3 regions of the Mesorhizobium sp. B2-9-1 genome follow, and region 1 is predicted to be linked to each of the others. Evidence: predicted binding sites of a transcription regulator. Region 1 holds the regulator's gene; each other region holds the start of a gene.

The links. The regulator PhoB, encoded in region 1, activates phosphate uptake and scavenging genes when phosphate is short. The targets are predictions, from matches to a motif close to TGTCATNNANCTGTCAT.
Region 2: FJW05_RS16345 (toxic anion resistance protein) is a predicted target of PhoB. The motif match lies at 6,676-6,692, and genes of this name have one in related genera.
Region 3: FJW05_RS10295 (RNA degradosome polyphosphate kinase) is a predicted target of PhoB. The motif match lies at 5,537-5,553, and genes of this name have one in related genera.

The regions. Positions count from the first base shown of each region.
Region 1 is NZ_VFTP01000006.1:198,011-208,593, reverse strand. Features, by position in the region: gene FJW05_RS14525 (response regulator) at 1-670, shown strand, start outside; gene pstS (phosphate ABC transporter substrate-binding protein PstS) at 1,164-2,222, shown strand; gene pstC (phosphate ABC transporter permease subunit PstC) at 2,287-3,273, shown strand; gene pstA (phosphate ABC transporter permease PstA) at 3,277-4,128, shown strand; gene pstB (phosphate ABC transporter ATP-binding protein PstB) at 4,125-4,928, shown strand; gene phoU (phosphate signaling complex protein PhoU) at 4,949-5,656, shown strand; gene phoB (phosphate regulon transcriptional regulator PhoB) at 5,673-6,362, shown strand; gene FJW05_RS14490 (ROK family protein) at 6,685-7,929, opposite strand; gene xylF (D-xylose ABC transporter substrate-binding protein) at 8,198-9,238, shown strand; gene FJW05_RS14480 (sugar ABC transporter permease) at 9,471-10,583, shown strand, end outside.
Region 2 is NZ_VFTP01000008.1:39,584-50,166, forward strand. Features, by position in the region: gene FJW05_RS16310 (glycosyl transferase family 90) at 1-279, opposite strand, end outside; gene FJW05_RS16315 (GntR family transcriptional regulator) at 380-1,045, opposite strand; gene FJW05_RS16320 (MFS transporter) at 1,177-2,424, shown strand; gene FJW05_RS16325 (DUF423 domain-containing protein) at 2,463-2,837, shown strand; gene FJW05_RS27930 (hypothetical protein) at 2,857-2,988, opposite strand; gene FJW05_RS27460 (hypothetical protein) at 3,047-3,190, opposite strand; gene FJW05_RS16330 (LacI family DNA-binding transcriptional regulator) at 3,366-4,445, shown strand; gene opgC (OpgC domain-containing protein) at 4,496-5,734, opposite strand; gene FJW05_RS16340 (alpha/beta hydrolase) at 5,727-6,599, shown strand; gene FJW05_RS16345 (toxic anion resistance protein) at 6,735-7,814, shown strand; gene FJW05_RS16350 (VWA domain-containing protein) at 7,933-9,504, shown strand; gene FJW05_RS16355 (5-bromo-4-chloroindolyl phosphate hydrolysis family protein) at 9,513-10,130, shown strand; gene FJW05_RS16360 (hypothetical protein) at 10,130-10,583, shown strand, end outside.
Region 3 is NZ_VFTP01000004.1:67,924-78,506, forward strand. Features, by position in the region: gene fumC (class II fumarate hydratase) at 1-228, shown strand, start outside; gene FJW05_RS10280 (DoxX family protein) at 698-1,114, shown strand; gene FJW05_RS10285 (DoxX family protein) at 1,225-1,647, shown strand; gene ppx (exopolyphosphatase) at 1,652-3,187, opposite strand; gene FJW05_RS10295 (RNA degradosome polyphosphate kinase) at 3,184-5,379, opposite strand; gene FJW05_RS10300 (zinc-finger domain-containing protein) at 5,632-5,877, shown strand; gene FJW05_RS10305 (FAD-dependent monooxygenase) at 5,893-7,125, shown strand; gene FJW05_RS10315 (TIGR02117 family protein) at 7,353-8,021, opposite strand; gene FJW05_RS10320 (amino acid ABC transporter ATP-binding protein) at 8,194-8,997, opposite strand; gene FJW05_RS10325 (amino acid ABC transporter permease) at 9,012-10,169, opposite strand; gene FJW05_RS10330 (amino acid ABC transporter permease) at 10,174-10,583, opposite strand, start outside.

The sequences.
Region 1 (10,583 bases):
GCTGACCTCGGTCGACCAGTCGCTTGCCGGCACGGCCTATCGCGACCTCGGCATCGATGCGCAGCTGATCAAACCGGCGCGCTCCTCCATTCTCCTGGAAACGCTGGTCTCGACCATCCAGCGCCACCGCCACAGCAGCGCGGCGGCGCAACCCGCCATTGGCGCCGGCAGCCCTCCGCAAGCCGCTCCGGCGCAGACGGCGGCATCGGAGCGCGCCATGCTGCAACCGCCGCCGGCGCGGGCGCGTCCGCGCCCCGCCGATGCCGAGCGCGAGCTCGACATCCTCGTCGCCGAGGACAATGAGGTGAACCAGATGGTGTTCACCCAGATCCTTGGCGAGACCGGTTACCGCTTCGAGATCGTCGGTAACGGCCGCAAGGCGCTCGACGCCTTCGGCAGGCTCAATCCGCGCATGATCCTGATGGATGTATCGATGCCGGAAATGAACGGGCTGGAGGCGACGGGCGCCATCCGCCGGCTCGAGCAGGACATGGGCACGCATGTGCCGATCGTCGGCGTGACCGCGCATGCCCTGAAGGGCGACCGCGAACGCTGCCTGGAAGCCGGCATGGACGATTACCTGCCGAAGCCGATCAGTCCGCGGGCGCTGCTCGAAAAGCTCGAGCGCTGGCTGGGCTCCGACGTCGAGACCCGGCGCAACGCCGGTTAAAACGAATTTGGCGGGCAAGAACGGCGGCAAGAGGCTGACGCATGCGTATGGTGCGATCGCACCATACCAAAGCAAGCGCCAAGTTCGGACAATCGTGACATTGATTCCGCTCTTCGGTTACGGGCGGGAGCAGCGACCGCCAACAAGAAACAGCGTCGACTCTACCCCAACGGACCCTGTTTTCGGCGATGGCCAGGCCATGATCCGCTCTGGCTTACAGGCAACGCACTCTCGTCCGGCTTTTATTTCCCGGCGGCCGTCATCCGGCCGCCGGGGATAAATTTTGTTTCAAAAGTCAGACAAGTTGCTGATTTCCGCGGCAAACTCCGGCCGGCCCTGCGAGGCTGACGCGGACCCTTCCGTGCATCCCCCTTCAGGCGTTACCGGGCTGACACGAAACTGTCATGCGACTGTAATAATCGAGGGCTATTGCGCTGACCGGGCGCCGATACACGGGTGCCGAAAGACCATCTTCCGAACAGGAGCAGGCCACATGAGACATTTCATCCGCTCGGCGGCCGTTGCAATTGCAATGGCTGCGGCATCAACCCTTAGCATGGCCGCCGCGATGGCAGCCGACATTTCCGGCGCCGGCGCCACCTTCCCCTATCCGATCTATGCGAAGTGGGCCGACACCTACAAGAAGGAGACCGGCATCGGTCTCAACTACCAGTCGATCGGCTCCGGCGGCGGCATCAAGCAGATCAAGGCCAAGACCGTGACCTTCGGCGCTTCCGACGCGCCGCTGAAGGGCGAGGATCTCACCTCCACCGGCCTCGCGCAGTTCCCGATGGTGATGGGCGGCATCGTGCCGGTCGTCAACCTCGAAGGCGTCAAGCCGGGCGAGCTGGTTCTGGACGGCCCGACGCTGGCCGACATCTTCGCCGGCAAGATCACCAACTGGAACGATGCGGCAATCAAGAAGCTCAACCCCAAGATCAAGCTGCCCGACCAGGCGATCGCGGTCGTGCATCGTTCGGACGGCTCGGGCACCACATTCAACTTCAGCTATTACCTGGCCGACGTCAGCGCCGACTGGAAGTCGAAGGTCGGTGTCAACACCGCGCTCGAATGGCCGGTGGGCATCGGCGCCAAGGGCAATGAAGGCGTCGCCAACAACGTCTCGCAGACCGGCGGCGCGATCGGCTATGTCGAATATGCCTATGCCAAGCAGAACAAGCTCACCTATACCGACATGGTGAACAAGGACGGCAAGAAGGTCGAGCCGACCGCGAAGGCGTTCTCGGCCGCCGCGGCCAATGCCGACTGGAACTCGCAGCCGGGCTACGGCGTCATCCTGGCCAACCAGGCGGGAGCCGAATCCTGGCCGATGACTTCCGCCACCTGGATCCTCGTCTACCAGAAGCCCGATGATGCGGCAGCCACGGCCGAAGCGCTCAAGTTCTTCGCCTGGTCCTATGCCAAGGGCGACAAGATGGCTGCTGAGCTTGACTACGTTCCGATGCCCGACAAGGTCGTGAAGAGCGTCGAGGAAATGTGGGGCAAGGACATCGTCGACAAGGACGGCAAGCCGGTCTACTCCGGCATGTAATTCCCGCTGAATGAGGAGGGCGTCTACGGCGCCCTCCTGTCTCTTTCGAAATGCGAGGGGCTAAATGACAGCCGTTTCCGAAGCCGCGACATCGTCCGCCATGCGGACCAGAGAAGCGACAGTGCGCCGCTTCGCCGTCACCGACATGGTCTTCCGGACGGCGACGCGCCTTTCCGCCATGCTCGTGCTCGTTCTGCTCGGCGGGGTCGCGATATCGCTGGTCGCCGGATCGTGGGAGGCGCTGTCGAAGTTCGGCTTCTCCTTCCTGACCACCGAATCCTGGAACCCGGTCACCGAGAACTTCGGCGCGCTTGCGCCCATCTACGGCACCATCGTCACCTCGGCCATCGCCATTCTCATCGCCGTGCCGATCGGCATCGGCATCGCCGTCTTCCTGACCGAGCTTTGCCCGCGCCCGCTCAGGCGCCCGATCGGCATCGCGGTCGAACTGCTCGCCGGCATTCCCTCGATCATCTACGGCATCTGGGGCCTGTTCGTCTTCGCGCCGTTCCTGCAGACGACGGTCCAGCCCTTCATCATCTGGCTGTTCAAAGGCATCCCCGGTCTCGACAGCCTGTTTGCCGGTCCGCCCTACGGCATCGGCCTGCTGACCTCGTCGCTGATCCTCGCCATCATGGTGCTGCCCTTCATCACGTCGATCACCAAGGACGTGTTCGACACGGTGCCGGCGGTCCTGAAGGAATCGGCCTACGGTATCGGCTGCACGACGTGGGAAGTGACCCGGCGCGTGACCATCCCCTACACCCGCGTCGGCATCATGGGCGGCGTCATGCTGGGCCTCGGCCGCGCGCTCGGCGAGACGATGGCCGTCACCTTCGTCATCGGCAACGCGCACCGCATCAGCGCCTCGCTGTTTGCGCCGGGCACGACGATCTCGGCGACTATCGCCAACGAATTCACCGAAGCCGACGGCAACCTCTATACATCCTCGCTGGTATCGCTCGGCCTGATCCTGTTCATCATCACCTTCATCATCCTCGCGCTCGCACGCTACATGCTCTTGCGCATCGATAGCCGCACGGGAGCCTGACCGATGTCGACTGCCCAATCGCTTCACCAAAGCCGCAAGCGCAAGAATGGCGTGATGATGACGCTGTGCGTCGTCGCGGCGGGCATCGGGCTGGCCTGGCTGGCGCTGATCCTCGGTGCCCTGCTCTACAAGGGACTTTCCGGGGTGTCGCTTTCGGTGTTCACGGAAATGACGCCGCCGCCCGGCGATGCCGGCGGCCTGCTCAACGCCATCTACGGCAGCATCGTCATGACGATCATCGGTATCTTCGTCGGCACGCCGATCGGCGTGCTGGCCGGCACCTACATGGCCGAATACGGGCGCTTCTCGAAGCTCACGACGGTGGTGCGCTTCATCAACGACATCCTCTTGTCGGCGCCGTCGATCATCATCGGCCTTTTCGTCTACGAGCTGATGGTGCGGCCGATGGGGCACTTCTCGGCGATCGCCGGCGCGGTCGCGCTGTCGATCCTGGTGATCCCCGTCGTGGTGCGCACCACCGAGGACATGCTGAACCTTGTGCCCAACGCGCTGCGCGAAGCAGGCACCGCCATCGGCGCGCCGCGCTGGGTGGTGATCCGCTCGGTTGCCTATCGCGCGGCGCTCTCCGGCATCGTCACCGGCATCCTTTTGGCGATCGCCCGCATCTCCGGCGAGACGGCGCCGCTTCTCTTCACCGCGCTCAACAACCAGTTCTGGTCGAGCAATCTCAATGCGCCGATGGCCAGCCTGCCGGTAACCATCTTCCAGTTCGCTCTCAGCCCCTACGAGGAATGGCAGCAACTGGCCTGGACGGGCGCACTCATAATCACCCTGACGGTTCTCGGGCTGAGCATCATCGCCCGCAGCCTAACCGGACGCAGAGAGGACAGATGAAACCGATGTTGTCCACCGACCTGAACGCAGCCGATACGACCGTCGAGAAGGCCAAGATCGAGGTCAAGAACCTTAATTTCTACTATGGCCAGTCGAAGGCGCTGAAGGACATCAACCTGTCCCTGCCCGAGCGCAGCGTGACCGCCTTCATCGGCCCGTCGGGCTGCGGGAAGTCGACGCTGCTGCGCGTGCTCAACCGCATCTACGAGCTCTATCCGAAGCAGAGCGCCGAGGGCCAGGTGCTGCTCGACGGCAAGAACATCCTCGACCGTTCGCAGGACCTCAACCTGCTCAGGACCAAGATCGGCATGGTGTTCCAGAAGCCGACGCCGTTCCCGATGTCGATCTACGAGAACATCGCTTTCGGCGTCAGGCTCTATGAGAAGATCAGCAAGGCCGAGATGGACGGCCGCGTCGAGCAGGCGCTGAAGCGCGCCGCACTCTGGAACGAGGTCAAGGACAAGCTCAACGCCAGCGGCCTCAGCCTCTCGGGCGGCCAGCAGCAGCGCCTGTGCATCGCCCGTACCGTGGCGGTGAAGCCGGAGGTCATCCTGCTCGACGAGCCGGCCTCGGCGCTCGATCCGCTGTCGACCGCCAAGATCGAGGAATTGATCGACGAGTTGCAGGCCGACTACACGATCGTCATCGTCACCCACAACATGCAGCAGGCGGCGCGCGTGTCGCGGCAGACGGCGTTCATGTATCTGGGCGAGCTGGTGGAGTTCGACCGGACCGAGAAGATCTTCACCTCGCCCCGCGAAAAGCGCACGCAGGACTACATCACCGGCCGCTTCGGCTGAGCTCATACGAGGACATCATCATGGCCGAACATACCGTCGCTTCTTTCGACGAGGATCTGAGACAGATCAGCCGGCTCATAAACGACATGGGCGATCTCGCCAGCTCGATGGTCGGCGCTTCGACCAGAGCCCTGCTCGAGACCGACAATGCCATGGCGCAGCGCGTCGTTTCCGACGATGCCATCATGGACGCGCGCCAGCGCGAGCTCGACGACCGCGCCATCACGCTGATCGCCAAGCGCCAGCCGATGGCCGATGATCTGCGCAACGTGGTCGGCTCGATCCGCATGGCGGGCGACCTCGAACGCATCGGCGATCTCGCCAAGAACATCGCCAAGCGCGTCGGTTCGGTCGGCGTCAGCGCCGCGCCGCGCGATCTCACGCATTCGATCGATTCCATGGCGCAGCTGGTACTGATCCAGGTCCAGGCTGTGATCCAGGAATATACGGTGGGCGACGCCACGGCGCTGGCCAAGCTTCGCAACGACGACGAGCGCATCGACGTCAAATACACATCCGTCTTCCGCGAGCTCCTGACCTACATGATGGAAGACCCGCGCAACATCACCGCTTGCACGCATCTTCTGTTCTGCGCCAAGAATCTCGAGCGCATCGGCGACCATGTGACCAACATCGCCGAGAACGCCTATTATGTGCTGACCGGCACGCAATTGCCCGCGAATCGTCCCAAGCAGGACGAGACGACAATGTCGGCGCCGGCGGCCTGACGAAGGGTATCTGCCAATGATCGCGCCACGCATCATGGTGGTGGAGGACGAGGAGCCGCTTGGGGTGCTGCTCCGCTACAATCTCGAATCCGAGGGTTACCAGGTCGAAGTGGTGACCCGCGGCGACGAGGCCGAAATCCGCCTTCAGGAAAACGTTCCCGATCTGCTCGTGCTCGACTGGATGGTGCCGGCAGTTTCCGGCATCGAGCTCTGCCGGCGCCTCAGGATGCGGCCCGAGACCGAGCGGCTGCCGATCATCATGCTGACCGCGCGGGGCGAAGAAAGCGACCGTGTTCGCGGCCTCTCGACCGGCGCCGACGACTATCTGGTCAAGCCGTTCTCGACGCCGGAGTTCATGGCGCGCGTCAAGGCGCTGCTGCGCCGCGCCAAGCCGGAGGTGCTGTCCAGCGTGCTCAAGGTCGGCGACATCGTGCTCGACCGCGAATCGCATCGCGTCTACCGCAAGAAGAGCGAGATCAGGCTCGGCCCGACCGAGTTCCGCCTGCTCGAATTCATGATGCGCCACCCCGGCCGGGTTTTCTCGCGTAGCCAGCTGCTCGACAATGTCTGGGGCGAGACGATCTATATCGACGAGCGCACCGTCGACGTCCATGTCGGCCGCCTGCGCAAGGCCGTCAACAACGGCCGCATGCCGGATGTCATCCGCACCATCCGCGGCGCGGGTTACGCGATCAGGGAAGATTAGGCCCAGGGCGCCGCAGTCCTGACGGGCCATGCACTTCCAGCATCCACGCTGGTGAGTAGCCGAGACGCTTGTGCCTCGTCATCCACGGGCGGAGCAAGGAGCGAAGCGACGCAGCGCAGACCCGAGGATCCATTCCGTGACGTCGACGCGCCGCGGCGGTCCAGAATTTTGCACCGCTGCGCTCGACGCGTGAGGTAACGGCATGGATTCCAGGGTCTCCGCGACGGAGCTTCGCTCCTGCTCCGCCCTGGAATGACGAAGCTGTGGGGCCTTCGCTAATTTCAAGCGTCTGCTGCTGTCCCCGGACCTCTTCAAGGCTGCCTCAGGCCACGTTCTTGCCTGCGGCACCCGCTCTCGCCTGGCCTCCCGGCGCGAAAATTTCCTGGTCGACGAAAGTCAGCGCGCGCATGGCGCAGCCTTCGCGGATCAGCGGCAACTCGTTCGGCTCGGTGTCGAAGGAGATCGATTCCGAGTGCTGGCCGCCGGCGGTCTGGGCGATCGCCTCGCGCAGCGCCGGCTCGATCAGGTCGAAGGCGGCCGCGCTGACGCCGACCATGGCGACGGGCGCCGGATCGATGAGGGCGAACAGGCTGCCGAGACCGAAACCAAGCGCTTCGCCGGCCCGGCGATAAGCCTCCCGTTCGGGGCCGTCCCTCTCGCGCGCCTTCGCGGCAAGGGCCCGCATGTCGGCGTCGCCGACGTCGACCGGCTCGGCGTCCTCGCTCATTTTCATGGCGCTGCGCCAGATCGCATAGTTGCCGGCATAGGCCTCGACGCAGCCGCGGCGGCCGCAGCGGCAAAGCGCCCCGCCCGGGCGGTGAATCATGTGGCCGAACTCGCCGCCGGAGGAATGCGTGCCAGTGAACAGCGCACCCTTGAGCACGAGACCCATGCCGATGCCGTGCGACAACAGGATGGCGATGAAGTCGTCGCGATAGCGCTCCGGGTCGCGCCATTGCAGCGCCACCGCCATCATGTTGCAGTCGTTCTCCATGGTGGTGGAGATGCCGAATTCCTTCTCGAGGATGTCGGCGAAAGGAATGTCTGTCAGCGGCGTTATCGGCGACCAGAGCATGGCGCGAGCATTAGAATCGGTGATGCCCTGAATGCCCATGGCGATGCGGGCGACGCTGCCAATGTCGAGGTCGGGATCCTGCAGCCGGCGCCGCACGATCGCCACGCATTCGCCGATCAGCTCGTCGCGGGGCATGACAAGCGTGTCCAGGCGCTGCTGCTCCTCGGCAACAACCTGACCGGCATAATCGATCACGGCGACCGACAGAAAGTTCAGCGACAACACCACGGTCAGCACCGCGGCGGCTTCAGGGTTCAGCGCCAGGCCGATCTGAGGCCGACCGCGTTTCAACGCCGTCGGCTCGCTGGCCTTGCTTTCGGTGAGAATGCCCTCCTGGATCAGGTCGGCGGAGATCGCCGAAATGGTCGAGTGGCTGAGACCGGTGGTGGCGGCAATTTCGGTTCGTGATGGCTGACCGGCGCGGCGTACCGCCGAAATCACCATGGCGCGGTTGCGCCGGCGCAAATCGTCGTGGCGGATTCCGACCGACATCGTTTCGCACGTCCTCCCCGGTCATCGCGGCCTTGTGATAATGCCATGGCCTGTCGCTGACACGCTAGGGATTGTGGCAGAAGCCAGGGGCTATGTCATTATTTATTGCGGATGCCGAAAAAAATGCCTGAGCCCATCAAAACCCATCAGAATCTCGGTTGACAGCGTCGTTGTGCTGGACCACTATTTTTTTGAGGCTCGAAAAAAAGCCTCTATGCCGGCCTTCGGGCCAGTCTGGGTCGCGCCGCACGGGCGCAGGGAGGATATCATGAAGAAATTTGCAGCCGCCATTCTGGCGGGCGTTGCCATGTCGCTGACGCTGGCGTCCGTAGCCGAGGCGAAGGACAAGGTGATCGGCGTGTCGTGGTCGAATTTCCAGGAAGAGCGCTGGAAGACCGACGAAGCAGCGATGAAGGCCGCCATCGAGGCCGCCGGCGACAAGTATATTTCGGCCGACGCGCAGTCCAATCCGGGCAAGCAGCTGACCGACGTCGAAAGCCTGATCTCGCAGGGCGCCAACGCGCTGATCATCCTGGCGCAGGATGCCTCGGCAATCGGCCCGGCGGTGCAGAAGGCGCTCGATGAAGGAATCCCGGTCGTCGGCTACGACCGCCTGATCGAGAACAAGGACGTGTTCTACCTGACCTTCGACAACAAGGAAGTCGGGCGCATGCAGGCCCGCGGGGTGTTCCAGGCCAAGCCGGAAGGCAACTATGTCTTCATCAAGGGCTCGGGTTCCGATCCGAACGCCGACTTCCTGTTCGCGGGCTCCATGGAAGTCCTGAAGGACGCGATCGACAGCGGCAAGATCAAGAATGTCGGCGAGGCCTATACGGACGGCTGGCTGCCGGCCAACGCGCAGAAGAACATGGAGCAGTTCCTGACCGCCAACGACAACAAGGTCGACGCGGTCGTGGCTGCCAATGACGGCACCGCCGGCGGCGTTGTCGCGGCGCTGACGGCGCAGGGGCTGGCCGGCACCGTTCCGGTCTCGGGCCAGGACGGCGACCACGCGGCGCTCAACCGCATCGCGCTCGGCACGCAGACCGTGTCGGTGTGGAAAGACGCGCGCGAGCTCGGCAAGAACGCCGCCGAGATCGCCTCGCAACTCGCCGACGGCAAGAAGATGGGCGACATCGCCGGCGCCAAGGACTTCACGACGCCCGGCGGCAACACCGTCAAGTCGCTGTTCCTGACGCCGATCGCGATCACCAAGGACAATCTCAACGTCGTCATCGACGCCGGCTGGATCAAGAAGGACGAGGTCTGCGCTGGCGTGCCTGCCGGCAGCGTCAAGGTCTGCAACTGAGCCTTGCCGGCCTTCGATCAAAAATACCTGCGCCGCGGCCAGGAGCGGTTCAATGAACCGCTCCTGGTTTTTGTTGCCGCAATCCCGGACGGAAAACCGCTACGCACTTTTCCTGGGATTGCTTTAAAGCCGCGGCGTTTTCTCAAAAGATTTTGCCGTTCTGCCTCGGGCGGGTAGCTTCTAGGCTGAGTTCCGGCATCCGCACCAGACGGCAAGCCGGCGGGAGGAAATCATGACCGACACGACGTCTACCCAACCGGCGGACACCGCGCGCGCGTCGGAACTCGGCACTGTGGCCCGGTTCCTGAAGGCGACCGAGCTCGACACCCGCATGCTGGGCATGATCGGCGCGCTGCTCCTGATCTGGATCGGGCTGCATGTGATTTCCAGCCTGCGGCTTGGCGTCAACCCGCTCGACTTCGACAGCCGCACGTTCCTGACGCCGCGCAATCTCTGGAACCTGTCGGTTCAGTCTTCGGCCGTGGCGATCATGGCCTCCGGCATGGTGCTGGTCATCGTCATGCGCAACATCGACCTGTCGGTCGGGTCGGCCGAAGGGCTGATCGGCATGGTCATGGGCTTTGCCCAGGCGCATTTCCTGGTTCGCTTCGTCGGGCTTGAACTGGGAAATCCCTGGATCTGGGTTCTGGCGTTGCTGATCGGCCTGGCGCTCGGCCTCATCATCGGCGCCTTCCAGGGCTTCGTCATCGCCTATCTCGAAGTGCCGGCCTTCATCGTCACGCTGGGCGGATTGCTGGTATGGCGGGGCGCTGCCTGGTGGGTCACCAGCGGCCAGACCGTTGCGCCGCTCGACGCCACATTCCAGTTGATGGGCGGCGGCCCGGCGGGCTCGATCGGCGCCAAATGGAGCTGGGCCGTCGGCATCGTCGCCTGCCTGGCGGTCATCTTCATGCACTTCAACGGCCGCGTGCAGCGCAAGCGCTTCCGCTTCCCGCTGCGTCCTGTCTGGGCCGAGACGTTGCTTGCCACGGTCACCTGCGCGGTCATCCTGGGCGCGGTGTGGCTCGCCAATTCCTATCCGTGGCCGGTCGGCATCGTGAACCGCTACGCCGCCGCCAACAACATCACCGTGCCCGAAGGCGGGCTGTTCATCGCGCATGGCATCGCCATTCCGGTCCTGATGGCGGTCGCCGTCGGCCTGATCATGACCTTCGTCACCAAGCGCACGCGTTTCGGCCGCTACGTCTTTGCTATCGGCGGCAATCCGGAAGCCGCCAATCTTGCCGGCATCAACACGCGCTGGATCACCATGAAGGTGTTCATGATCATGGGCGTGTTGGCGACGATCGCGGCGGCGATCTCGTCGGCCAGGCAGAACTCCTCG
Region 2 (10,583 bases), on a different contig from region 1:
GCCGGGATCGAAATAGCGCGCGAATTCCTTGAGGTCGTAATAATACATGCTGGAAGAGGACGGCAGCTTGCCGACGGCTATGGCGTCGGGACTGGGCACGAACGGGTGTTCCAGCTTGTTGTAGTAGTTCAGCCGCTCGCGAACCGTCTTGCCCGAAAGCATGGCCTGTTCAAGCCGGCTGGCGAGGCGGTCGCGAAACAGGGACTGCGGTGCGCGGTCGCGCGCGAAATTGCGCGCGTAGTAGAACAGCTTTGCGGCGGTTCGAGAGAGTGTGGCCATGCGTCCGCGAGTTCAGCAAGTCCCCCCTCGTCTCCTACAGCATTCTCCCGGCCATGTTGCAAGCCCGCTAATGCAACCGGCATTGTGTCGACGCTTTCCCTCAAGCCGCGACCACGGCAAATCCGCGTGCGCGCAAACCGCGCCGGTCGTCATGCAATGAGGTGACCAGCCGATCTCGGCTGCCGGCGATGTGAGCGGAAAGCAGCCGCGCCGCTTCATCGGCATCGGCGCTCCTGACGGCGGCGAGGATGGCATGATGTTCGGCCCAGGCACGGCCGAGCGCCTTCTCATCGCGCACCTCCAGCCAGCGCGCACGCGACAGCCTGGTTATCGCGTCGCGCACGGCCCTGAGCAGAAACTCGTTGCCGGAAAGCCTTGCCAGTTCGATGTGGAAATCCAGGCCGACGCGATGCCACTCCTCGCGCGGCGTCTCAGCATCGCAGGATTCGAGCATCGCCGCGATCACGTCGATGCCGCCGCGGTCGTCGAGCGCCGCCGTCAGGCGAACCGCCGCGACTTCGACCGCCTCGCGGTAGACGGCGATCTGCCCGAGTTCGGCAAGGTTGATCGGCGCCACCGTCCAGCCGCGGCCGTCGCGGGCGATCAGCCCTTCCGTCTCCAGGCGCAGCAATGCGGCCCTCACCGGCGTGCGCGACACGCCGAAGCGGCTCTCGATCCAGCGCTCGGTCAGCCGCTCGCCCGGGCCGATCTCCAAACCGAGGATCATCTCGCGAAGCTGCCTCTCGACATTTTGCATCTGCGACATTTGTCGTCCTGCTTTTCCAAGCCGCGTTGACGGCGCCCGCATTGACAGCGGCGAGTGTCAGGTCCATGACGGATACCAGCTTGGTATCCCAAATTGGTATCCGTAACAACCCCAGCATTGGCACGCATGACATGACGCCCAAGGAATCCGAACAGAGCGGCTTCAATATCCATTGGCGACGCAATCTCGCCGTCTGCTTCGCCGGCTCGTTCAGCACGCTTGTCGCCATGACGCTGCTTCTTCCGTTCCTGCCGCTTTACGTCGAGCAGCTCGGCGCCGAGGGCCACGCGGCGATCGTGCAGTGGTCGGGCATCGCCTATGGCGCGACCTTCTTCGCGGCCGCGCTGGTCGCGCCTTTGTGGGGACGGCTTGGCGACCGCTACGGCCGCAAGCTGATGCTGGTGCGCGCTTCGTTCGGCATGGCAATCTGCATGTCGCTGACCGGCATGGTTGAGAGCGTCTGGCAGTTGGTGCTGCTTCGATTGCTGATCGGTTTTGCCGGCGGTTATTCATCGGGTTCGACGATCCTGGTGGCGATGCAGACGCCCAAGGAGCGCTCCGGCTGGGCGCTGGGCGTGCTGGCGGCGGGCATCACGGCGGGCTCGCTGGTCGGACCGTTGCTGGGCGGTCTGCTGCCGCCGCTGATCGGCATCCGCGCGACCTTCCTGCTGTCCGGCGCCGTCATCTTCCTGGCATTCCTGGCGACGACTTTCCTGATCAAGGAGAACCCGCCGGCGCCCAAGCTCGCCTCGACGGCGGCGCCGAAAAGCGGCTGGTCGCAGATCCCCGACAAGCGGCCGATCGTCGCCATGCTGGCCACCGGCATGCTGCTCGCCTTCGCCACCATGTCGATCGAGCCGATCATCACCGTCTATGTGCAGCAGCTCGTCGAGGACCAGGGCAAGGTGACCATGGTTGCGGGCGTCGTCATGTCCGCGGCGGCGCTGGGCACCATTCTCTCCTCATCCTGGCTGGGAAAACTCGCCGACCGCGTCGGCCACTGGAACGTCGTGGTCGGCGCGCTGGCGGTCTCGGCATTGCTGCTCATTCCGCAAGCCTTCGTCACCAACGGCTGGCAATTGATCGGCCTGCGCTTCCTGATGGGCTTGGCGCTGGGCGGGCTGTTGCCCTGCATCACCAGCGTGATCCGCCACAACATCCCTGACGGGATCGGCGGCAATGTGCTTGGCCTGGCGATCTCGGCGCAATATGTCGGCCAGGTCGCAGGACCGATATCCGGCGGCTTCGTCGGCGGACATTTCGGCATGCTCTCGGTTTTTTTGGGCACAGCGGTGCTTATGGCGCTCGGCGCGTTCTACAACTGGACTGTCCAGTCGCGCCGGGCGCGGCATATGCTGCTCGAAGCCGGCGAATCCTAACCGGCGCCTCTACCTCAACCGCAGCATGGAGATCCAGGATGAGCCTTACCGGGCACACATCAGACGGCGGGAGCCGCATCCTCGTGCTGGTAGCCGGCCTCGTCGGCGCGGCCGGCGTGGCGCTGTCGGCGGCGGCCGCGCATCGCGGCGGCGTCTTCACCGGCACGGCGGCCAATTTCCTGCTGATGCATGCGCCGGCGTTCCTTGCCATCGGCCTTGCCGGCGGCAACCGCTGCCTCAAGATCGCCAGCCTTGTCCTGCTCGCGGGCCTGCTTCTGTTCTGCGGCGATCTGCTCGCCCGCGACTTTCTCGGCTCGCGGCTGTTCCCGATGTCGGCGCCGATCGGCGGTACACTTTTGATCGCCGGCTGGGTAGCGATCGCCGTCTCGGCGCTGTGGCGTCCTCGACCGTAGGTATTTCCGGCGAACGTTTTTAACCGGCGCGCCGCTTACCCTTGCGTGCAGGCAGGTCGTTGGCGCGCCGCCGCTCTGGCTGCTCGGTTCCGCGCGTGATGCCCCAATAGTTGCGGTAAATGTCCTGGAACAAATGACCAATCGGATGCATGACTGCTTCTCCTCAAGTTGAATCGATCCAATGCGTGGATGCGAAAAATGGCTGAGGTTCAGCCGCGCTTGCGCTCCACGAGGAAGCGGAGCTCTCGGCGCCAGGGACCCGCTCTGCCGCGCCGCTTCTGGCTAATGGCGGCCGAGGCGATGCCCCAGTCGTTGCCGTAGATGTCCTCGAATAAGTAACTCACCGGATGCATGGCACCCTCCTGTTGGAACCGCTCCGTCAAAAAGCGGATGACTTGGATCGATTCAAATCATAGGCCACAATCACGCGACGTCAAGCGAAATTTGAATCGATCCAACAAAAATGTTAGATGACCAGCAGCAATTCAGCGGTCATGTTCTCCGCGTGACCGGATTCGGAGGAACGACATGGCATCACTCCTCGAAGGCCAGGCAAGACCGATCAGGCTGGCCGACATCGCCAAGGCCGCCGGCGTCTCGCATGGCACGGCCTCGAATGTTTTCAGCCGCCCCGAGATCGTGCGTGCCGAAGTGCGCGAGCGGGTCAAGGCGGTGGCGGAGCAGATGGGTTATGCCGGTCCGGACCCGAAAGGTCGCCTGCTGCGCGCCGGCAAGGTCAACGCCATCGGCGTTGCCACCACCGAGCCGCTCTCCTACTTCTTCGACGATCCGTTCGCCCGCGTGATGATGGCCGGCATCTCCGAAGCCTGCGACGCCACCGGCGCGGGCATCGCGCTGGTCTCGGCCGCCAACCAGGAAAAGCTCGCCTGGAATATTCAGAGCGCGCTTGTCGACGGCTTTGTGCTGTTCTGCATCGAAGGCGGCTCGCGTCTTGTCGATCTGACGCGAGAGCGCAGGTTGCCCTTCGTTGCGCTGGAACTCGGCTTCCAGGACGAGACCGTATCGGCCATCGGCGTCGACAATGTCGCCGGCGCCAGGCTCGCCGCGCGCCATCTCGCCGAGCTTGGCCATCGCCGCTTTGCCGTCCTGTCGCTGGGCTTTGCCGACAATCGCACCGGCTTCGCGACGCCGGAGGCGGTGCGCAGCGCGGTCTACACCGGCACGCGCGATCGCCTTGTCGGCTATTTCGAGGAGCTATCCCGCTTCGGCATCGATACGGCGAAAATCCCGGTCTATGAGACCGAGAACGAGGAAAAAAGCACCAGGGCCGGCCTCGAGGCGATCTTTGCCAAGGGGGAGCCGCCGACCGCCATCCTGGCAATGTCGGATCGCATGGCCCTGATCGCCATCGACTGGTTGAGGGCACGCGGCCTCAACGTTCCCGGCGATGTCTCCATTGTCGGCTTCGACGGCGTGCCGGACGGCGCGCTGAGCACGCCGCCGCTGACCACCATCGCCCAGCCGATCACCGAGATCGGCCGCCGCGCCGCGCGCATGATCCTCGATCATGACGGCGCGGTCCGGCGCGAGACGATGGGCGTCGAGTTCGTCGTCAGAGGTTCGACCGGGCCGGCACCGAAAGCCTGAGCGGGCTCAGGCAATTCCGGATAGATCGCAGGCGTTTCCTTGCCCTGCGGTTAGTAGCCGCCCGCCCGCGCCGGCATCGGGGGCGTTCCGAATGTCGCACGCGCAGGCTCCTCGCGCACCGGCTTGGCGCGGGATGGGCCGAGGCTGGCAAGCCATTCGAGGTAGAGCGCAAGCGCGAGCTGCATGGCGATGCCTGCCGCGATCAGCAGCGTGTCGTAGGCCGGGCCGCCCGGATTGATCAGCTTCAGCACCTGCGCCGCCATGGCAAGCAGCGTGCCGGCGATGAAAACCGGCAGCGAGCGCTTGCCCAGGATCGCGAGCGGATTGTCTGGTCGGACGCGGAAGAGGTTGGAGACCGCCGGCAGCCCGACGACCAGATAGCTGACCGCAAGAATGTGCAGGAGCCGCGGCAGCGACAGGAAGGTCTTGTCGAAGCCGCCGATCACCACCGGCAGGTTGAACCAGGTGATCTGACCCCAGAGCGGAGTGTGCACCCAGATCGCCGCGCCGACCACATAGATGCCGGCGGCGCCAAGCAGCCACGGATTGACCGGGATGCGCCCGCCGCGCTTCACATGCAGCATGGCGGCAAGGCCGATGTTGAACAGGAACTGCCAGGACAGCGGGTTGAGGAACCAGAGGCCGGGCTCCGGATAGTTCGGCGGCGCGATCTGCCAAATGCCGGCGACGAGCCACAGCAGGCCGGACGCGATCAGCGCCGGCACGGGCCGATAGCTGACGAGCAGCACGAAAGCAGGCGCCGCCAGAAGCAGCGCCGCATAAACCGGCAAGATGTTGTTGTAGCCGAGCTGGTGGCCGAGCGTGACGATGCCGAGCAGCGCCTGCGGCGTGTTGCGCATCAAGGGTTCTATGTTGATCATCGCCAGCATTTCCGGCCGGTGCGCGAACAGCGCGGCGGCGCAAAACAGCGCAATCACCGCCATGGTGATGACGATATGAGAGATGTAGAGCACCCCGGCGCGCCGCCACATCTTCAAGGTCGCGAGCAATCGGCCGCCCGGCTTGAACTTCGTGCCGTAGGCCAGCGCCACCGAGATGCCGGAAATCAGCACGAAGGCTTCCGCCGCGTCGGAGAAGCCGAAATTCTTGTAGGTCCAGTTCTCGAAGACGGTGCCAGGCACATGGTCGACGAAAATGGTGAGCAACGCGAGCGCGCGCAGCACGTCGATACGCGTGTCACGATCGTTGATACGTGTGTCACGATCGTTGATGCGCGTATCGCGCTCTCCGACACGCTTGTCGCGGTCGTTAGGGACAGGGGTGGTCATCGACAAAAGGCCTCAAAGCTGGTTGTTCATAGCCAGCAAATGCGACCCCCGGGGCGCACCGCTTCGATTCCTGCCACGGGGAGTGTATCGGCGGAAAAACGGCCCGAATTGCGCCTGGTTCAATCAACTTTCGCGGAGCGCGAAAATATTCCGTTTTGAAGCCGGCAAATCAACGAATCTCTCATGGAATCAAATGGATATGAGCGCTCCCGAATATATCGAGAAAAACAGTATCCTGCGCAAGGACCTCACCTTCCCTTACCGTCTGCTGAGGCCGGCAAACGCAAGCGGCCAGTGCCTGTTCGTGCTGCACGGCTCGGGTGTCGATGAGACCACAATGCTGCCGCTGGCAAGGCAGATCGCGCCGCGTTCGATGATCGTCGCGGCGCGCGGCCGCATTCCACAGGAGGACGGATTTCGCTGGTTCGAGCGAATCACGCCGACCAGTTTCGAGCAAACCTCCATCCGTGCCGAGACGGCCGCTTATGCCCAGTTCGCAACGGAAGTGTCGCGCCAACATGGGCTCGATCTGCAACGCGCGACCTTCCTTGGCTATTCGAACGGCGCCAATGTCGTCTCCAGCCTAATGCTGCTCCATCCCGGCCTGGTCCGACAGGCGGCGCTTCTACGGGCGATGCCTGTTCTCGACGCCTCCCCGATGACCGACCTCGGCGGAACGCGTGTCTTGATCGTCGCCGGCGCCGCCGACCAGACCTATGGCCCTTTCGCCCCTGCCCTTGTGACACTGTTCAGCGAGCGCCGCGCCGAGGTCGACGCGCGCATTGTTGCCTCGGGCCACGAATTCGGCGATGCGGACGCCGCGATCCTGCGGCAGTGGCTGGCAGCGCCCGCGCCGGCTGCCTGAATCGTGCGCCAGCCTCTCGCAGGTAAGAGCTGAAAATGTGAGGCACTTCACACTCCAAGGCGGCATACCGCCCTACTGTCATATGTCTGTCACACACTGTCTATCGAGATACTGTTCACCGAGGGGGAGGTCTCAATGGCCGACGAGAACAGCATCACTCTGCTCGACGACACTTCGAAGTTGCCCGCCATTGCCGCCAGCCCAGGCGAGGTCGCCAGGATTGAAGGCGGCATCGATATTCGCGACCGCGCGGCGATTTCGGTCTTCGGCGACCGCGCCCAGCAGGCGGTCAGCGACTATGCCGACAAGATCCTGTCGCAGATTCGCAACCGCGATCTCGGCGACACCGGCACGCTGCTGACAGACATCATCATGAAGGCCAAGAACCTCGATCCGGCTTCGCTGAAGGAAGCAGGGTTTTTGAGCAACCTGTTCTCCTCGTTCAAGGCACGGCTCGAGCGCTTCAAGGAAAAGTATGAGGATGTCGCCGGGCAGATCGACCGCATCGGCCTCGAGCTCGACCGCCACAAGGACACGCTGCGCCGCGACATCGCCGTGCTCGACGACCTGCATGAGCAGACCAAGGATTCCATCCTCAATCTCGACGCCTATGTGCAGGCCGGCAAGAAATTCGTCGATGAATACCGCACCAACGAGTTGCCGAAGCTGAAAGCCGCGGCCGACGCCAAGGCCAGCGATTCTGCCGGAGCGCTGGAGGCGCAGACCTATCAGGACGCCGTGCAGGCACTCGACCGGCTGGAAAAGCGCATCTTCTATCTGGTGCAGGCGCGCCAGCTCGGCATCCAGCAATTGCCGCAGATCCGCATCGTGCAGTCGGGCGACGAGACGCTGATCGAGAACCTGCAGGCGACCTCGGCGCTGACCGTGCCGGCCTGGAAGCAAAAAATGGTCATCCTGCTTGGGCTGACCAACCAGAAGTCGGCGCTGGAACTGCAAAAGACCGTGACCGATGCCACCAACGAGATGATCCGCCAAACATCGAAGATGATGAAGGATCAGGCCATCTCCATCGAGGAGCAGGCGCAGCGCGGCATCGTCGATGTCGAGACGCTGGCCCAGGCCAACCGCGACCTGATCGACACGGTGCAAGGCGTGCTCAAGGTGCAGGAGCAAGGCCGGCAGAGGCGGGCCGATGCCGAAAAGCAGATGGACCAGATGACGGCCGACCTCAAGAAAGCGCTCACCGGAGCATGATGCCGAAAAGTGTGAAGCGGTTTCGGACGACATCATGCTCAATCTCTTTGATTTGGAGCCGGACGATTTCAGGTCGAGTGGACCTGAATCGTCCGGCTCGAGGGCTGACGGAGCCTCGATGCCAATGAAGCTTTCGTCCGTTCTTGCGCTGGCGGCCGCACTGCTGCTGGCGGCCTGCAATTCGAGCAACGTCAAATTCTCGATCGTCTCCGGTTCCGAAAACACGGTGCTGGAGCCGATCGTGCAGGAATTCTGCGCCAAGCAGGGCGCGACCTGTACCATCTCCTACCAGGGCTCGCTCGACATCGGCCTCGGCCTGCAGAAGGCCAGCGGGCTCGATCAGGACGCGGTCTGGCCGGCATCGAGCGTCTGGGTCGACCTGTTCGATTCCGGCCGCAAGGTCCGCAACCTCACTTCGATCGCGCAGATGCCGGTCATCCTCGGCGTGCGCAAATCCAAGGCCGCCGAACTCGGCTGGATCGGCAAGGACGTGTTCATGAAGGACATTCTTGCCGCGGTGAAGGACGGCAAGCTCAAATTCCTGATGACCTCGGCCACGCAGTCCAATTCCGGCGCCAGCGCCTATCTGGCGATGCTCTCCAGCGCGCTTGGCGGCAAGGAAGTGATCCAGCCCGGCGACCTCGACAGTCCCGCTGTCCAAGACACCGTCGGCGCGCTGTTGCAAGGCGTCGAGCGCTCTTCGGGTTCTTCGGGCTGGCTGGCCGACCTCTATGTAGATTCCGCGCGCAAGGGGACGCTCTATGACGCGATGTGGAATTACGAGGCGACGCTGAAAGAAACCAACGACAAACTGAAGCAGATGGGCGACGAGCCGCTCTATGCGGTCTATCCGGCCGACGGTGTGGCGGTCGGCGATTCCCCACTCGGCTTCATCGATCACGGGCGCGGCGCCGACGTCGAAAAATTCTTCACCAACCTGCTCGCCTATCTGCAGTCGGATGCGGTGCGCAAGCGCATCGCCGACACCGGCCGGCGGCTGCCGCTGGGCGGCGCCGCGGCCCAGGCGACGGCCGAACCCGACTGGAATTTCGACCCCGCCAAGCTAGTGACCTCGATCCGCATGCCGGAGCCGGCGGTAATCCGGACGGCGCTAAACCTCTATCAGGAGGCGCTGCGCAAGCCGTCGCTGACGGCGCTGTGCTTCGATTTCTCCGGCTCGATGGAGGACCAGGGCGAAAAGCAGCTGCAGACGGCCGCGCAGTTCCTGTTCACGCCGGAAAAGTCGAGCGAAGTGCTGGTGCAATGGACGCGGTCCGATCACATCTTCGTGCTGCCTTTCGACAGCACCGTGCGCGACATTTTCGACGCGACGGGCGATCCGGCGGGCCAGAACCAGCTGCTCGGTGACGTGGCGCAGCAGCGCGCCGGCGGCGGCACGGACATGTACGCCTGCGCCTCGCAAGCGCTGCAGAAGATCCTGGCCACCCCGGATCTGCCGAAATACCTGCCGGCCATCGTCATCATGACCGACGGCCGCACCGACGGCAGCGCCGAGCCGTTTTTGGCTGAGTGGCGCCAGGCGCCGGTACGGGTGCCGGTGTTCGGCATCACTTTCGGCGACGCCGACAAGAGCCAGCTCGACAGCTTGGCCAAAGCGACCTCGGCGCGCGTCTTCGACGGCGGCGGCGACCTTGCCGGTGCCTTCCGCGCCGCGCGCGGCTACAACTAAGGCCAACGATGCGCGGTTTGTTTGGCAATGACTGGAACTGGATCGTGGCGGGGCTGGTGTCGGCCGCGCTGCTGATTGGTCTCAGCACGCTCACCCACTTCCCCTTCCTGGTCTCGGCCGTGATCTCGGTTCTGGTCTTTGCCGGATTGATCTTCGTGCTGGCGCCGCGCCAGCTTTTCGAAGGGCTCGACCTCGGCTCGATCGGCGGCGGCCAGGTGGCGTTCGCGCGCGAATTGCTGGCGCAGGCGCAACCGGCGGCCGACCGCCTGGCGGCGGCAGCCGGCTCGATCGCCGACAAGGATATGAAGGCCAAGGTGAGAAACCTGTCCGACATTGCCACCGACGTCATATCCAAGGTCGAGGCGAAGCCGGCGAGCGCTGCTTCCGTCCGGCGCTTCCTGACCTATTACGTGCCGCAGGCGGCGGAAGTCGCGGAAGGCTATGCCGCGCTTGCCGATCGCCGCGCGCCAAGTCAGCAGCGCCTTGCCACTATCGGCGCGGTGATCACCAAGCTGCAGGATGCTTTCGTGCATTATGCCGACAGCCAGGCCGATTCCGAGCTTGGCACGCTCGACGTTGACCTTCGGCTCATCCAGGAGTCGCTGAAAGAGGATATCGGTCGCTGATGGCCCTTTCTCGTCGCGCTTTCGGACTGGGACTGCTTGCCGCCGCCGCGGCCGGAACGGGCGGCTATCTGACGCTCAAGGACCGGCCGGAATTCCGCGGTTATCTCGGCAACCGCGCGCATCTGTTCGGCTTCGTCGGCGGCGAGAAGCAGGCTTTCCTTTCCGACCCCGATGTCGTCAGCGCGCTGGCTGGCTATGGGCTGGAGCTCGACGCGCGTGTCGCTGGTTCGGTCGAGATGGTGCGCGAGCCGGCGCTCTTGACGCAGAAGCCGCAATTCCTATGGCCCTCCTCGTCGATCATGGTCGATCTCGCACGTAAGAGCGGCGTCTCGATCCGCAACGACCAGGTCGTTCTCAATTCGCCGATCGTCGTCTACACTTGGGGACCGGTGGTCGAAGGTCTGAAGAAGAGCGGCCTGGTCACCGTCGCGGCCAAGGGCGGCTACAACCAGC
Region 3 (10,583 bases), on a different contig from region 1:
GTCGGCATCGAGGCGCGCGAGGACAACATCAAGGCCGCGCTCGAGCGTTCGCTGATGCTGGTGACGGCGCTGGCGCCGACCATCGGCTACGACAACGCGGCCAAGATCGCCAAGACCGCGCACAAGAACGGCACGACCTTGCGCGAGGAGGCCTTGGCCACCGGGCTGGTCAGCGAAGCCGATTACGATCGGCTGGTACGGCCGGAGGACATGACGCATCCCGGGTAGTTTCGCGACGCGGAGCGAGGCTGTTACAGGCTGCTGCAGCCTCGCGATGTCGTCATTCCAGGGCGAAGCAGCCGCGAAGCGGCGTCGCGAAGACCCTGGAATCCATGCCGTTACCTGAACCGAAGGACGCAGCGGAGCAGATCCTCCACCGCTTGCGGCTACTTTGAAGTCACGGCATGGATCCTCGGGTCTGCGCGCGTCGCTTCGCTCCTTGCTCCGCCCGTGGATGACGACGTCATGAGCGTCTCGGCAAATCTGCGAAGCCAGCGCTCGCAAACTTCGGACGGACGGTCCGTTTTGCGGCAGCAGAATTTACTGGGAAAGCCCAATCCCGCGACACGATTTTTGCGCACAACCGTCAATCCCGAAAACATACATTCTGTGAACAATGTGTCGCCACATAGGCGGCTTTGGTGAACAGTCTTCGTCGTCTATCTGACGGACCATTCAACCCGTTCGGAGAACCGCCATGTCCATCAACTCTTCCGTCGCCGGCACTGCGTCCAACAGTTCCACCACGATCCTCCTCGGTCGCATTCTGCTCGCTGTCATCTTCCTGCTTTCCGGCTTCGGCAAGCTCACCGCGATTTCCGGTACTGCCGGCTATTTCGGCGCTCTCGGCCTGCCGATGCCAACCGTAACCGCCGTCCTGGTCGGCCTGATCGAGTTGCTCGGCGGCCTTGCCATTCTCGTCGGCTTCCAGACCCGGATCGCCGCCTGGGTGCTCGCCATCTTCACGGTCGCCACCGGGCTGGTCGCGCACACCGGCTGGGCCGACCAGATGCAAATGATCCAGTTCCTCAAGAACCTCGCCATCACAGGCGGCTTCATCCTGCTCGCCTCTTCGGGGGCCGGCGCTTACTCGATCGACGCCAAGCGCGGCTAATTTTTTCCTCCCAGACTGCCAATGGAAGCGGCGTGGAATTTTCCGCGCCGCTTTTTCGTTTTTCCAATTGCAGGCGTAAACTGCATCGGCAGACGGCAAGGAGTTGGCCCATGGCCCGCAACGCACTGCTTTTGGTCTCGCGGCTACTTCTTGCCGCGCTGTTCGTACCGTCGGGCTTCCAGGCGCTCAGCAATATCGGCGGTACGATCAATTATTTCGCCGGCCTCGGCCTGCCACTGCCGACCTTGGCGGCCTGGGGAACAGGCCTGTTCGAGTTGATCGCCGGGTTGTTGGTCCTCGTTGGTTTCCAGACGCGGATCGTGGCGCTGCTGCTTGCCGCCTTCAGCGTAGCCGCCGGTTTCATCGGCCATTACGGCCAAGGCGCGGACGACGCCACGCTGTCCTTCATGCACCAGCAGATGCTGATGAAGGACATCGCCATTGCCGGCGGCTTTCTGGCGCTGGCCATGGCCGGCGCCGGTGCATGGTCGGCGGACGGGCGTGGCTTCGGAATCGGCGCCGACGTCAGCTGATCCGTTACTTCACCGAGACGCTCGGCCCACCCTCGACCGCTAGCACCAGGCGGCGGTTGGTGATACGCGCCAGTTGCGCCAGCCGGCCGGCCGGGCGCTCACCATAGAGGTCGGAAAGCGAGGCCGGCAGCACCAGCGCGAGCGCTCCGTTGCCGCGACTTTCCCATTTCAGCCTCGGCATCACGCCCGGCATAGCCGCCGTCAGCAGATAGACGACGCGCATCATGGCCGCGAGCGTGCGGGCGCGTTCCAGAAGGCGCGGCGGCGCCAGCGCCTTGATCTCGGGAGCGATGCCGTCGTTGAAGACGCCGTCATGGCGATAGGCGTTGGCCAGAGCCAGATAGGCGCGGCCCGGATGGTCGACGCCGGTGAAGGAGGCATGCGCGATGATGTTGAGCGACTGCCGGCCGCGATATTCCGGATGCGCGCGCCAGCCGATGTCGGCAAGCAGGCAGGCCGCATGGCGGTAGCGCGCCTCATCCTCCGTCTCGTCGATGCCGAAGGCCTTGAAGGCCTTGCCGGTCCATTCGACCAGGTCATGGGCGTGATGCACAGAGCGCGAGCGCAACAGCGCCAGTTCCTCGGCGGCCGAGATCAGCGGGTCGGCCTTCTGCTCGGCGGCGTCGAGCAGCGAATAGAGGAAACCCTCGCGCACGCCCTGCGCCGAGACGACGATCTTCGAGGGCTGCATGGCCGACATGATCTCCTGCAGCACGACGGCGCCGTAGGGTAAGAGCGAGCGGCGGTTCTTGGAGACGCCCTCGATGCCCCTCACCTTCTCGACCTCGCTGCGGGCGACCTGCTTGAGGAAAGTCTGCGCGCTGTCGGCCGATATCTCGTAGTGATGCATGACGCCGAGCGGGTAGTTGTTCATCTCCATATGCAGCCGGGCAAGGTTTCGCCAGGTGCCGCCGACGGCGTAGAAAACCCTGCCCTGCCCGCCCTTCAGAAGCTTCGCCCGCGCCAGTTCCTGGCGCGCGATCTTCTGCGCCTGAACCAGCGAGTTCCTGGCCATGTCCTGCAGGCGCAGGCCGCCGAGCGGCAACGTTATGCCGTCGCCCATTGTCTCGCCATTGATGTCGATCAGCTCGAGGCTGCCGCCGCCAAGGTCGCCGGCGATGCCGTTGGCCGGATGGAAACCGGAAATGACGCCGAGCGCCGAATAATAGGCCTCCTGGCGCCCGGTGAGCACGCGGATCTCGGTCTTCAGCACCTCCTCGGCGCGGTGGATGAAATCGGGGCCGTTGCCCGCCTCGCGCGCGGCGGCTGTCGCCAGCACATAGATGTGCTCTGCACCCGCCTGGTCCGAGAGCGCGCGGAACCTGCGGAATTCCTCCATCGAGCGCGTCACCGCCTCGGGATCGAGCTTGCCCGTCGAAACGATGCCGCGGCCGAGGCCCGCCAGCATCTTCTCGTTGAACAGAAGCGTGGGCGAGCGCGCCAGCCCCTCATAGACGACAAGGCGGATCGAGTTCGATCCGATGTCGATGATCGACAGCGGCCGCCGGTCCTGAAGCCGGCCCTGGGAAACTGCAATCACGCGGCGCTGTTCTTCTTGCGGCGCTTGAACTGGGCAATGCGCTTGGGCGCATGCGATTTCAGCGCGTCGCCCCGCCCGGAGAGGCTCGGATTAGTCATGAAATATTCCTGCGCGTTGAACGGCTCTTCGCCCTCCTCCAGCACAGCGCGCCGGGAGGTGCCGTCAGCCAATACGTCGAAACTTTGCTGGTTGTCCATGATGTTGCCCAGCATGATCTGGCCAAGCACCTGTTCATGCACAGTTGGATTGGTGATCGGCACCAAGGTCTCGACGCGGCGGTCGAGATTGCGCGGCATCATGTCGGCCGACGAGATGTAGACGACCGCCTCGTCGGACGGCAGGCCGTGGCCGTTGCCGAAGCAGAAGATGCGGCTGTGCTCGAGGAAGCGGCCGACGATCGATTTCACCCTGATATTCTCGGAAAGACCCGGCACCTGCGGCCGCAGACAACAGATGCCGCGCACGACGAGGTCGACCTCGACGCCGGCGCGGCTGGCGTCGTAAAGCGCGTCGATGATGGTCGGATCGACCAGCGCGTTCATCTTCATCCAGATGCGCGCCGGTCGGCCGTCGCGGGCATGAACGATCTCGTCCGAGATGTGTTTCAGGATGCGCTTGCGCAGCGTGAAGGGCGATACGGCAAGGCGCATCTCCTCGGCGGGCTCGGCATAGCCGGTGATGAAATTGAAGAGCTGCGCGACATCGCGCGCGATCGTCGGGTCGGTGGTGAAGAAGGACAGGTCGGTGTAGATACGGGCGGTAACCGGGTGGTAGTTGCCGGTGCCGAGATGCACGTAGTTGCGCAGCCGGCCATCCTCGCGGCGCACGATCAAGGACATCTTGGCGTGGGTCTTCAGCTCCAGGAAGCCGAACACGACCTGCACGCCGGCGCGCTCGAGGTCGCGCGCCCAGCGGATGTTGGCTTCCTCGTCGAAGCGCGCCTTGAGCTCGACAAGTGCCGTGACCGACTTGCCGGCCTCGGCGGCGTCAATCAGCGCGCGCACGATCGGGCTGTCGTTGGAGGTGCGGTAGAGCGTCTGCTTGATCGCCACCACTTCCGGGTCGGCGGCGGCCTGGCGCAGGAACTGCACCACCACGTCGAAGGACTCGTAGGGGTGATGGACGACGATGTCCTTCTCGCGGATGGCGGCGAAGCAGTCGCCGCCATGCTCGCGGATGCGCTCGGGAAAGCGCGGATTGTAGGGCGTGAATTTGAGGTCGTCGCGTGGGATGGCGACAATCTCGGATATCTGGTTGAGCGCCAGCGGACCGGTGAGCACGCTGATGCGGCTCGACGAGACGCCGAGCTCGCCGGCGACGAAGTCCCGCAACGCGGCCGGCATCAGCGTGTCGAATTCGATGCGGATCACCGAGCCGCGGCGCCGCCGCTTCAGCGCCGTTTCGAACAGGCGCACCAGGTCTTCCGATTCTTCCTCGACCTCGATGTCGCTGTCGCGGATGATGCGGAACGTACCGGAGCCCTTGACCTCGTAGCCAGGGAAAAGCTTGCCGATATAGATGCCGACCACTTCCTCCAGCGGAATGAAGCGGACATGGTTCTTGCGGTCGGGCAGGCGGATGAAACGCCTGAGCGCCACCGGCAGGCGCAGCAGCGCGCTCATCTCCTCGCCATTCTTGCGATGGCGCAATTGCAGGGCGATGGAAAAGCCGAGATTGGGGATGAACGGAAACGGATGCGCCGGATCGATCGACAGCGGCGTCAGCACCGGGAAAACCTGTTCCTGGAAATGCTCCTCCAGCCAGGCCTTCTCATCCTTGGTCAGTGCGTCGCGGGTGATGCTCTCGATGCCTTCCTTGTTGAGCAGCGTCATCAGCGCCGAGAGGCTCTTCTGCTGGTCTTCCTGCAGGCGCTCGACCTCCCGCAGCAATTGTTCCAGCTGCTGCTCGGGCGTGCGCCCGTCCGGGCTCTTCAGCGCGATGCCCTCGCGGACCTGGCCGGCAAGGCCGGCGACGCGGACCATGAAGAACTCGTCGAGATTGGCGGCCGAGATCGACAGGAAGCGGACGCGCTCGAGCAGCGGATGATGCTCGTTCAGCGATTCCTCCAGCACGCGGCGGTTGAATTGCAGCCAGGAGAATTCGCGGTTGACGAAACGATCGGGATTGCCGCCGTCGGGGCTTGCCGCCTCGACGGTGATGAACTCGCTCTGCACCGGCTTCAGTTCGTTCATGGTTTCCTGCTCTTGCCCGCAACCGTCCCTAGGGCGGCGCCGCATATTGCCGTTCAATGACGCTCTAGCATGTCTTTATGACGCATGATCGTCACGGAATCGCTCCGACACCGCCCCATGCTCTTAACCGGCTCAACTTATCCTCTGCCAGCCTTTTGCGACAGTTTGATTTCATCGACCTTGCAAACTGGCCTGTTATGCTCCAGATGCAGACTGGTCACACCCACTGGCCGAACCCAATTGGAGACGACGATGGCAGGCGGCAGCATTCCCCATTTCCAGAACGACGCGGGCCATCCCGTCATCGAGATCGGCGTCAAGGAATTCATGTGCACCGGCGCCAACCCGCCTTTCGACCATCCGCACGTGTTCCTCGACATGGGCGACGACAATGAAAAGGTCTGCCCCTACTGCTCGACGCTCTACCGCTATTCACCGTCGCTGAAGGCGACGGAAACCCAGCCGGCCGGCTGCCTCTATGTCGACCAGGCCGCCTGATCGTCCCGATCGACCATGACTGAAATAAGGTCCCGGCAGATCGTCATCGCCGGGGCTGGTATTGCCGGGCTGACGGCGGCGCTTGCCTTTGCCGAGCGTGGCTTCCCGGTAACACTGTTCGAGCAGGCCAGGCAACTCGAAACGGCGGGCGCCGGCCTCCAGCTTTCCCCCAACGCGACCCGTATCCTGCGGCGGCTCGGCGTGCTCGATCGCCTGCTGGCCAACGCGATCCGGCCGCGAGCGGTGGTGCTGAAGGACGCAAGAAGCCTGCGAGAGCTGACGCGCGTACCGCTTGGGGAAGCCGCGGAAAAGCGCTGGGGGGCGCCCTATCTCGTGGCGCACCGCGCCGACCTGCAGGCAGCGCTGATGGCGGCAGTGGCGGAACGGCCCGATATCGCGCTTGTCACCGGCGCGCGTGTTACCGGCATTGCCGCCGACCCGCAAAGCGTTACCGCGACGGTCGAGATCGACGGCAAGGCGACGGATGTCGCATGCGGGTTGCTGGTAGCAGCCGACGGCGTCTGGTCGTCGGTACGCGCCCAGCTTGCCCGGACGGCAGGCTTCGCGGCAAGCCGTTTTTCGGGCGAACTCGCCTGGCGCGCGACGGTCCCGGCGGACAGCGCCGCCGGCAGCGCCTTTGCCGAGATCGGAGCCACCGACAGCGTCACCACCTTCCTGCATCCCGGCTTCCACATGGTCGCCTATCCGGTGAGCAAGGGCAACGCCTTCAATCTTGCCGCCTTCACCAGGGGCGAGCGCATCGCCGAAGGCTGGTCCGGCCATGCCGACCCCGCGATTCTTTCAGCTGCCATGCGAGGCACCGCGGCAGCGCTGGCGGAGCTGGCGGCGCTTGCCGGGCCGTGGACAGCCTTCCCCATCCACACGGTCGCGCAGCGGCGCTGGACCATGACGGAGGGAGTAGCGCTGATCGGTGACGCCGCGCACGCCATGACGCCGTTCGCGGCGCAAGGCGCGGCCATGGGGATCGAGGACGCCGCCATGCTCGCCAATCTCGTTGCCGATTTTCCGGGCGATCCGAAGCAGGGCCTGACTACCTGGGAGAATCTCAGACGGCCCCGTGTCGAAAGAGTGTTGAAACGCGGCGCGCTCAATCGGCTGGCCTGGCACGCCTGGGGGCCGGTGGCGATCGCGCGCAATCTCGTGCTGGCAGCGCGACCGGCGGAAAAGCTCGCGGCGGACCTGGACTGGCTCTACGGGTGGGAGGAGCGGAAGGTTGTGCGGCGGTAGCGCCTGCCACCAGCTGGATAGGTCGGCGGGACAGCACCCCCCTCTGCCCTGCCGGGCATCTCCCCCGCAAAGGGGGAGATTGGCAGCTTGGGCGCTGGCTCCCGCCTTGCGACGTTGATGATTGGCGGTAGCAGCCACGACAGCTGATCTCCCCCTTGCGGGGGAGATGGCCGGCAGGCCAGAGGGGGGTGTGACGGAACGCGGCGTTTGCAAATTCCCATCAACCCTCAATCATACAGCCTCAGCGACCACCACAACGAAACCGGTAGCGGATTCCACCATCCTGTTCGTAGGCCGGCCGTGCGCAGCCCCGCCGCAGTCCAGGTGTTGCAGCCGACCAGCGCGTTGAAATGACCGTCGGCTTCGTAGAACCGGTCGTAGGTGGAATAGCCGGCGTCCTCGATGACCACGGGCCCGTCAGGCCCCTGCTGAAAACTCGCAGCGATGTAATCAAGCAGCGCTGAAAAATGCTCCGCGTCGATATCGAAGACTGCGACATCCGGGTGCGGTTCTTTGATCGCCCCCGCGACATCGACATGCATCACCGCGGCGTCGAGCGTAAGCGCCTTCAGCACCGGCATGGTCTTCAATTGCGACCAGGTCGGCGTCTCCAGATAGAAGGCGCGGCCGCCCCAGCCGAAGACGATGTAGCGCGCCTCCGGAGCCTCGATCGGCAGGCCGGCATCGGCCAGGAAGGCAAAGCGCCGGCGCACGCCGTCATCGAGGGGCACAGCGATGTCGGTGTGGATCGGGTTCCTCAACACCAATATGTGCCGCGTCCCCTCGCCTTCAGCCCGTGCCGCCGACCAGAGCGGACGCGGCACCAGCGTACCGAGCGCGGCGGCAAGCACCGCCGCTCCCAACAGCATCACCATATATCGCAGGACTCGTCTCATCGAGTGCGGTGGTTCCATCTTGTCTGCGTCAACCCCAGGAAAACCTGGACGATCAGGCTAGACGATTTCGGAGCGTCAACCAAAAATGAGCCGATCCTTGTCCGATCGCCCGAATGCAAAAAAAGCCCGGCTGTTTCCAGCCGGGCTCCCGAAAATTTAGCGTCGCGCCCGCTCAGTGCAGGATCTGCGACAGGAAAAGCTTCGTGCGTTCATGGCGCGGATGGTCGAAGAATTCGGCGGGCGTGTTCTGCTCGACGATCTGGCCCTGATCCATGAAGATCACGCGGTTGGCGACCTTGCGGGCAAAGCCCATCTCGTGGGTGACGCACAGCATCGTCATGCCCTCTTCCGCCAGCCCCACCATCGTCTCCAGCACTTCCTTGATCATTTCCGGATCGAGCGCCGAGGTCGGCTCGTCGAAGAGCATGATGCGCGGGTTCATGCACAGCGAGCGTGCGATCGCCACACGCTGCTGCTGACCGCCGGAGAGCTGGCCCGGATATTTGTTGGCCTGCTCGGGGATCTTGACGCGCTTGAGGAAATGCATGGCGATCTCCTCGGCCTGCTTCTTCGGCATCTTGCGCACCCAGATCGGCGCCAGCGTGCAGTTCTCCAGGATGGTCAGATGCGGGAACAGGTTGAAATGTTGGAACACCATGCCGACCTCGCGGCGCACCTCGTCGATCTTCTTCAGATCGTTGGTGAGTTCCTTGCCGTCGACGATGATCTTGCCCTTCTGGTGCTCTTCCAGCCGGTTGATGCAGCGGATCATGGTCGACTTTCCGGACCCGGACGGACCGCAAATGACAATGCGCTCGCCACGCATCACCTTGAGGTTGATGTCCTTCAGCACATGGAATTCGCCATACCATTTGTGCATGCCGACGATGTCGATGGCGACATCGGTGGTGGAGATGTGCATCTTGGCGGCGTTGACCTTGATTTCTTCCGCGCTGACGGCGTTTTCGGTGGCCATAACCTGTTCCCTTTTTATCGTTTATAACCGGTGTCGAGCCGGCGTTCGGTATACATTGAATAGCGCGACATGCCGAAGCAGAACAGCCAGAAAACGAAGGCGGCAAAGATCAGGCCGGACCTCGCGGTCTGCGGGGTCGCCCAGTTTGCATCGGCGAAATTCTGCTTGACCACGCCGAGCAGGTCGAACATCGAGATGATCAGGACCAGGCTGGTGTCCTTGAACATGCCGATGAAGGTGTTGACGATGCCCGGAATGACCAGCTTCAGCGCCTGCGGCAGCACGATCAGGCTCATCTTCTGCCAGTAGCCGAGGCCGAGCGAATCGGCGCCCTCATACTGGCCCTTCGGGATCGCCTGCAAGCCGCCACGAATCACTTCGGCCATATAGGCGGCGGCAAACAGCGACACACCGATTAACGCACGCAGATACTTGTCGAAGGTGACGCCCGCGGGCAGGAACAGCGGCAGCATGACGCTGGCGAAGAACAGCACGGTGATCAACGGAATGCCGCGCACCGTCTCGATGAAGACGATACAAAGCCATTTGATGATCGGCATCTTCGAACGGCGCCCGAGCGCCAGCACGATGCCCAAAGGCAGCGACACCGCAATGCCGACAAAGGAGAGGCTGAGCGTCACAAGAAGCCCGCCCCAGCGCGAGGTCTCGACGACCGGCAGGCCGAACACGCCGCCAAGCAGCAGGAAAAAGGCGACGATCGGCAGCGCTACGAACAGCAGCATCGCATTCAATCCCTTGCGCGGCACGCGCGGGATCAGCATCGGCACCAACAGCGCCACGAACAGGATGGCGACCAGGATCGGCCGCCAGCGCTCGTCGATCGGATAGGTGCCGAACATGAACTGGCCGAACTTGGCGTTGACAAAAGCCCAGCAGGCACCGGTCCAGCCGTCGGGCTGGATACCGCCTTGCGTGACGGTGGTGCAGACGGTGCGATCCGGCCCGGTCCACTGGGCATTGAGGAAGGCCCAGCTGATGACCTGCGGCAGGATCCAAAGCACGATGGCGATGCCGAGGATTGTGAGGACGATGTCGCCGACCGAACCGATCAGGTTCTTGCGCACCCAGGCATAGGCGCCGCGTTCGGTAGGCGGCGCCGGCTGGGCAAGCGCCATCTCGGTGCGCACCCAGGACATGTCATGTTCCTGCATGGCCCTACCTCTCCACCAGCGCCATTCTGGCGTTGACGATATTCATGACAAAGGACGTCACCAGGCTCAGCACCAGATAGGCGATCATCATGATAAATACGCCCTCCACCGCCTGGCCCGTCTGATTGAGCACGGTGCCGGCGGTGGCGGTAAGGTCCGGATAGCCGATGGCGATCGCCAGCGAGGAGTTCTTGGTCAGGTTGAGATATTGGCTGGTGAGCGGCGGGATGACTATGCGCATCGCCTGCGGGATGACCACCAGCCGCAGGATCGGACCGGAGCGGAGGCCGAGCGCCGCCGCTGCTTCGCTTTGCCCTTTGTTGACGCCTCTGATGCCGGCGCGCACGATCTCGGCGATGAAGGCCGCCGTGTAGAAGGAGAGCGCCAGCAAGAGCGACAGGAATTCCGGCTTGA